Regions from separate parts of the Mesorhizobium sp. WSM3868 genome, predicted to be linked through region 1. Evidence: riboswitches for the same ligand, from Rfam matches in the RefSeq annotation. Region 1 holds a riboswitch; the other holds the start of a gene.
The links. A riboswitch is a leader RNA that binds a small molecule or an ion and turns the genes downstream of it on or off. The one in region 1 is predicted to bind cobalamin.

Region 1 (3,402 bases):
GTCTTTGCACCAGCGCGCTCATGTTCGCCGGGCCGCCTTCGCGGAAATAGCCGAGCAGGGCGTCGAGTTCGGCGCGCGGCAGGGTCGAGCCTTCGATCAGCCGCAGATCCTCGTCGTGGCTTTCGCCCGGCAGCAGCGCCAGTTTGATATTTCGCTCGCGCGCAACCGCTGCGAGCTGGTCGCAGCCGTAGCGCCACCAGTCGTAGCCGCCGAGAATGCGGACCAGGACGACCCTGGCATGGCGCGCGACGCTGTCGATCCAGAGATCCACCGACATCGGGTGGCGGAGATCGCGAAGTGCTGCCAGCCGCATCGACGGCAGCCGCGCGGCGTCGGCCTTCCACGCAGCGGCGAGGCCGGCGAGATCGCTGTCGGTGAAGGACAGTGCCACGACATCCGCAGGCGTCTGCCTGAGGTCGATCGGCTCGGCGAGATCGTCGAGCGAGGCGGATGTCGTGGTGAGGATGTGCATCGCGGTTCGGTCTTGCCTCAGCCGGCGAGGATACGCTCGATCGCCCGGCGGTTCAGCCCTTTGAGGCCGATGACGACGAGCCGCGATCGGCGGTCGTCGTTCGACGTCCAGGCGCGGTCGTAATAGTGGTTGACGCGCGGGCCGACGGCCTGGAGCAGCAGCCGCATCGGCTTGCCACCCACCTCGACAAAGCCTTTGACGCGCAGAACGTTTTCCTGCTCGGCGGCGAGAGCGACGCGCTTTGCCAGCTCATCCGGACTGGCGATGGACGGGATATCGAGGACGAAGGAGTCGAAATCGTCATGCTCATGGTCGAGCTCGTCATCGTGATGGGTCTTGCGGTTCTCGATGTCGTCTTCGACGGCGAGGCCAAGACCGAGCAGCACCGACGGGTCGACCTTGCCCTGTGCGGTCGGTACGACCTTGACGGCGCGCGCCACGTGCTCGCCGATGACGGCGTTGGCGCGCTCCGAGCCGGCCGCGTCCATCAGATCGCTCTTCGACAGGATGATCAGGTCGGCGCAAGCGATCTGGTCCTCGAACACCTCTTCGACCGGATCATCGTGGTCGAGGGAATCGTCGGCGGCGCGCTGCGCCTGCAGGGCGTCCATATCGGCGGCGACGCGGCCGTCGGCCAGCGCCGGACCGTCGACCACGGCGATGACGCCATCGACCGTCACGCGGCTCTTCACCGTCGGCCACTGGAAGGCCTGGACGAGCGGCTTCGGCAAAGCGAGGCCGGAGGTTTCGATCAGGATGTGGTCGACCTTCGGCGTGCGCGACAGGATCTGGTCGAGCGCCGGCACGAAATCGTCGGCGACGGTGCAGCAGATGCAGCCATTGGCGAGCTCGACGATGTTTTCCTCTGGGCAGGTGTCGATGCCGCAGCCTTTCAGGATCTCGCCGTCGATGCCGACATCGCCGAATTCGTTGACGATGATCGCCAGCCGCTTGCCCTTGGCGTTTTCGAGCAGGTTGCGGATCAGCGTGGTCTTGCCGGCGCCGAGAAAGCCGGTGACGACAGTGCAGGGAACACGGGAGAGGGATGCGGTCATGTCAGTCCTTCAGCAGGTCGAGGGGAGGGATGCGGGCAACCAGGCCGCGCTTGAGGGAATCGGGCCGGCCTCGCCAGGGGATGAGGCCGTCGGTCGAGGTGGCAAAGAGCTTTGCGCCGGTGACGAGGTCGGCGCCGCTGGTCGTTTCCAGGTCACCGAAGACATAGCTCCAGCAGCCGTCGCGCAGCAGCGCCGCGCTCAGGCGGCGTTTGCAATTGCCGAGACACTCGACGGTGCGGATGCGGATTTTCTCGTCCGGCGCGGCGCGGCGCGCGTCTTCGGCAAGGAGGGCGCCGGCGCGCGGATGCGCGTCCGAACCGGTCTCATCGCGGCAGGAGGAGCAGACGATGACGGTCACTTCCGATAGCGCGTCGCGGGGTTCGGACGAAATGTCCGCGGTATTAGCCGGAAAACTGACGTTGCGATCCAAAACCAGGCTCCTTGCCCGGAAAACCCGCCGAGCGATCGGATTCTCATGTCTCAGACGGCAGGTCTCCTGGCTCGCGGGTCGTCGCCTTGCGCCGCCTTCCCGGGAAACATCCCAGTGGTTTTCGGCTGAGGCTCGTCGCTCACAGTTGCGGGGACAGCCGCGGATTTGGGTTTTCCCGCACCGCATTCCCTCTTGGCTCCTCCCCTTGCCGGGAGGAGACCGTCTGCGGCGGATTTAGGCTTAGAGGTGCTGGCATGTCAACGCGCGGCTACGACACCGAAATGTCGGCCAACGCCGGCCCAAGGTCGCCGGCCGGCGTCACCTCGATGGTTTCCAAGCCGAGCCATGCCTGCATCTGTTTCAACTCATCGAAGAGCTGTGCGGCCGTTTCGGCGGGAGCGCCGGCTTCGGCAAAAGCCGCATGGACGCGCAGCACGCCGGCCGGGCGGTCAGCTCTCAGATCGACCCGGGCAACGATGCGGTCGCCGAGCAGGAAAGGCAGCACGTAGTAGCCGTACTGGCGCTTCTCGGCCGGCGTGTAGATCTCGATGCGGTAGCGGAAGCCGAAGAGTTTTTCCGTCCGGGTGCGTTCGAAAACCACCGGATCGAAGGGCGCGAGCAGGGCGCGGGCCTCGATGCGGCGCGGAAAGCGGGCGTCCTTGTGGAGATAGGCGGGCTTGTCCCAGCCTTCGACCTTCATCGGCACCAGTTCGCCCACCTCGACCAGTTCCTCGATCCTGGCCTTCGTATCGCCCGGCGCCAGGCGGAAATAGTCGCGCAGGTCGCCATAGGTGGCGATGCCGTGGGCGCGCGCGGAAATGCGCAGCAATTCGCGATGCGCGTCCTCGACCGAGGGCACCGGCAGGTCGAGCACGGCCTGCGGCAGAACCCGCTCGGGCAGGTCGTAATAGCGCTCGAATCCGCGCCGGTAGGCGGTGGTGATGCGCCCGGCCCAGAACAGCCATTCGAAAGCGTGCTTGGCCTCGCTCCAGCCCCACCAGCCGCCATTGCCCTTGTGGCCTTCGATGTCGGAGGCGGCGATCGGCCCGCGTTGCGCGACTTGGCCGTAGATCTCCTCGATCATCGCCTTGCGCTCGCGGCCCCATTTGGCGAGGCCGAGATACATTTCCTCGCCTTGCTCGGCGCGCTGCATGCGCCAGCGCATCAACGGATAGGTCTCGACGGGCAGGAAGGAAGCCTCATGGGCCCAGTATTCGAAGACGGTTCGCTTGCGGGTGACGGCCGCGTTGTCGAGCAGCGCAAGCGGGTAGGGGCCGAGGCGCGAATAGAGCGGCATATAGTGGGCGCGCACCACGGCGCTGACGGAATCGATCTGCAGCAGGCCAGTTCGGGAAAGCACGCGGGCGAGATGGCGACGATCGGGCGTGCCGGCAGGCCGCGCATCGGTAAAACCCTGCGCACCGAGCGCAATGCGCCTTGCTGCG
Region 2 (3,402 bases), on a different contig from region 1:
GGCACGGTGGTGTCCTTGTTCTGTTGAATTTTAGTTGAAACTAATTTGAAAGTTGCCCGTTAGCAGCGCGTAAGCGAGCTCAAACTTGCCCTGCTGTCGACAGCTAAGTTGAAAGGAGAAGTCCTAAGCCTTTTTCAGTGCTTGGCGTTGCCGAGACCGCTTTTCTATCATTCGTCTTTCGAGCGGCCTCCAGCCGCGCCGGTCACCGCCGAGGCCGATGCCTGGCAGGGCGAGAAGTCGCCATCGCTCGGCACGCATTCGCGCGACGAAGGCTTCGCAGACCGCTGTCGAGCGGACGCTCGATGAGGAGCCACACAAGGTTGGCCTTGGAACAAAGGTCTGGCCATGAAAAAATACCTAGCAGCCGCGCTGGCGATCGCCATCCCGATCGGGCCTGCCTCGGCGCTTGACGTCGGCGTCGGCGGCAAGGTCGGCGGCATCGGCGTGGGCGCCGGATTGGGCGCCGGTTCGCAAGGCGTGTCGGCGGGCGTGGGCGCCAGTGCCGACGGTGTCGGCGGCGCAAACGTCGGCGCATCGACTGGCGGCGGATCGCTCGGCGTCAATGCCGGCGGCAATCTGGGCAGCACCAGCACAGGCGTGTCGACAAGCGTGGGCGGCGCCGCCGCGGGCGACGATCCTTCCGCCGTCAGCGGATCGGCTGCCTCTGCGCAGAACCCGGCCGCGGTGCCGACAGCTCCTGCTTTGGCCAAGAGCGCGACGCAGACCATTGTGCTGCCTCCAGTGCTGAGGCCCTCCAGATCCGCCGGCGGCGACCTCCGGCGGGTCACCAAAGGCTATCGCATCGCGCCGCTGTCACCTCCGAAGGCGATACGGGGCACGCCGGCCGCCGTGGTGCGCGCCTGTCGCGCCGCGATCGCGGCGGCCGCCAAGCCCCTCGGCGCCGTGCGTGTTTACACGGTCAGCGCCGGCCCCTTGCGTCAACGCCGAAGCGGGCTCAACGCGCCGATCGAGGTGCGCATAGACTATGACAGGCGAGGCGGCATCGAAGTGAGGCAGGCGAAAGTCGGCTGCCGCCTAAATGCGAAGGGCGCGGTCACCGCGGTGATTTAGGCCAAAGGCACAACGGCCGTTGCCATCCTTCCTGCCGGTTGCAACCTCGGCGGTTTGGCAATTCCTCGCCCCCACAAGGTGGAAGGGAGAGGTGGCTCGGCGCAGCCGAGACGGAGCGGGGGAGCGCCATATCCGACAACCCTGCCGACCGCAGGCGCAGACCGCGGCCGGCTGCAGACAAGGCGCCCGCGCTTCGGCTAGAGTTCCGCCGGGCGCAAAAAAATCATCGAAGGGGAGCATCGCGATGAACGAAGTCAGGCCGATCGCCGAGATCGCCAGCTATCACGCCCATATCTACTACGGCGGGGAAGCCGAGCGGCAGCATGCCGAATGGCTGCGCCAGCGCATCGCAGAACGGTTCCGCGTGCGCCTGGGCAACTGGCGCGACGAGCCGGTCGGCCCGCACCAGCAAGCCATGTACCAGGTCTCCTTCGCCACCGAGATCTTTGCCACGCTGGTTCCTTGGCTGATGCTGAACCACGGCGGCCTAAGCATCCTCATCCATCCCAACACCACCAACCCCAAGCGCGACCACCTGATCGACCCGATGTGGATCGGCCGGGCGCTGCCGGTGAAGGGCGACGTGCTTGGCGAAGAAGACGAGGCGGAAGAGGCGCTGGAGGTGAATACCGAGCCGACGCTGGGGGTGTGAGGGGGGGCGCGGCGATCTCGTCACGATGGCGTGAGAGGCGGCTGGCCGTCGGAGTTGTTGATTGACTGGCCAATCGCGGTGTGGCGAATTCGCGCCGATGGTTCCCTTCGGGGATCAAAAGGGAACGCGGTGCGGAGAAATCCAAAGCCGTGGCTGCCCCCGCAACTGTAAGCGGCGTGCCGTTTTCACGATGCCACTGGCTGCATGGGCCGGGAAGGCGAAAGCGGCGGGAATCCGCGAGCCAGGAGACCTGCCATCACGGACGTCAAAGCAGAACATCGGACGGGGTGATCCGGTGTGCGCGCCTGGCCGGAGGGCGGGGCGAGTTCCCTGCGATGACAGGCAACGTCAAAGGCAGAACCATGCTGATCCAACTATCGAAAATGCTGAACAAAACCGCGCCGGACCTGAAGGCCAGGCTGATTACAATCTACAGCGCGCTCGCCATTTTCAACGTCGGGGCGTGGCTGTGGGCTTTCGTCGCCTTCCACGACAAGCCGACATTGCTTGGCGTCGCTCTCGTCATTTATGGCCTGGGCTTGCGCCACGCCGTCGACGCCGACCACATAGCGGCCATCGACAACGTCACGCGCAAGCTGATGCAGAACGGCAAACGGCCGGTCTCCGTCGGCTTCTTTTTCGCACTCGGCCATTCGACGATCGTCGTCATCGTCGCTGCGGCTATCGCGGCAGCAACGTCCCTGCTCGGCCGCTTCCAGAGCTTTCAGGAGATTGGCGGCACGATCAGTACCGGCGTTTCCGCACTCTTCCTGCTCGCCATCGCGGCGATGAACATCGTCATCTTCTTCTCGATCTACAGAAGCTATCGGCGGGTGCGGGCCGGTGGGGCGTTTGTCGAGGAGGACCTGGACCTGCTGCTCAACAATCGCGGCTTCCTGGCGCGCGTCTTCCGCCCGATGTTCCGGCTGGTGTCGCAGAGCTGGCACATGTTCCCACTTGGTTTCCTCTTCGGCCTTGGGTTCGACACCGCGACCGAAGTCGCCATGTTCGGCGTGTCCGCGGCACAAGCGGCCAAGGGCGTGCCGTTCGAAGCCATTCTGGTCTTCCCGGTGCTTTTCGCGGCCGGTATGTCACTGGTCGACACGACCGATGGTGTGATGATGCTCGGCGCCTATGAGTGGGCCTTCGTCAAGCCGATCCGCAAACTGTACTACAACATGACGATCACCCTGGTGTCGGTCCTTGTCGCAGTACTGATCGGCGGCATCGAGGCGCTCGGCCTGATCGGTGACAAGTTTGGTCTGTCGGGCGGCTTCTGGAACGGCGTCGGCACGCTCAACGACAATTTCAACAATCTGGGCTTCGCCATTATCGGCATCTTCATCGCCGCCTGGGCGATCTCCTACGTCGTCTACAAGGCCAAGGGGCTGGACGATGTGGAGATCGGATCCGCAGCAAAGAATTCATAAGCCGCCGGCCGCGGCTGGCTGCAGCAGGCCAGCCGCATCTCTCTGCCATCAGATCCCGGCGGCTGCCAGCCTGCCTCCTTAAAGCGCCTCGGCAACAGGAAGCCGATGACGGCAAAGGCGACGATCGCCAGCTCTGTCAGCGGTGCCCGGCTTGACATTTTTGTTCCCATTTTGTTCACTGTTGGCCAGACAGCAACAGGAGATCGCCGGCCCGTGCGCACGCGCTTCAAAGGCATGCTGAGCACCCGT

Region 2: linked by a shared signal. The riboswitch ahead of CK221_RS15475 (HoxN/HupN/NixA family nickel/cobalt transporter) and the one ahead of CK221_RS25860 (DUF1636 family protein) in region 1 are both predicted to bind cobalamin.

Annotation. Positions count from the first base shown of each region.
Region 1 is NZ_NSGB01000021.1:52,000-55,401, reverse strand. Features, by position in the region: gene cobN (cobaltochelatase subunit CobN) at 1-472, opposite strand, end outside; gene cobW (cobalamin biosynthesis protein CobW) at 490-1,527, opposite strand; gene CK221_RS25860 (DUF1636 family protein) at 1,529-1,957, opposite strand; cobalamin riboswitch at 1,996-2,196, opposite strand; gene CK221_RS25855 (winged helix-turn-helix domain-containing protein) at 2,226-3,402, opposite strand, start outside.
Region 2 is NZ_NSGB01000008.1:149,949-153,350, forward strand. Features, by position in the region: gene CK221_RS15465 (hypothetical protein) at 346-1,071, shown strand; gene CK221_RS15470 (DOPA 4,5-dioxygenase family protein) at 1,316-1,723, shown strand; cobalamin riboswitch at 1,805-1,996, shown strand; gene CK221_RS15475 (HoxN/HupN/NixA family nickel/cobalt transporter) at 2,086-3,153, shown strand.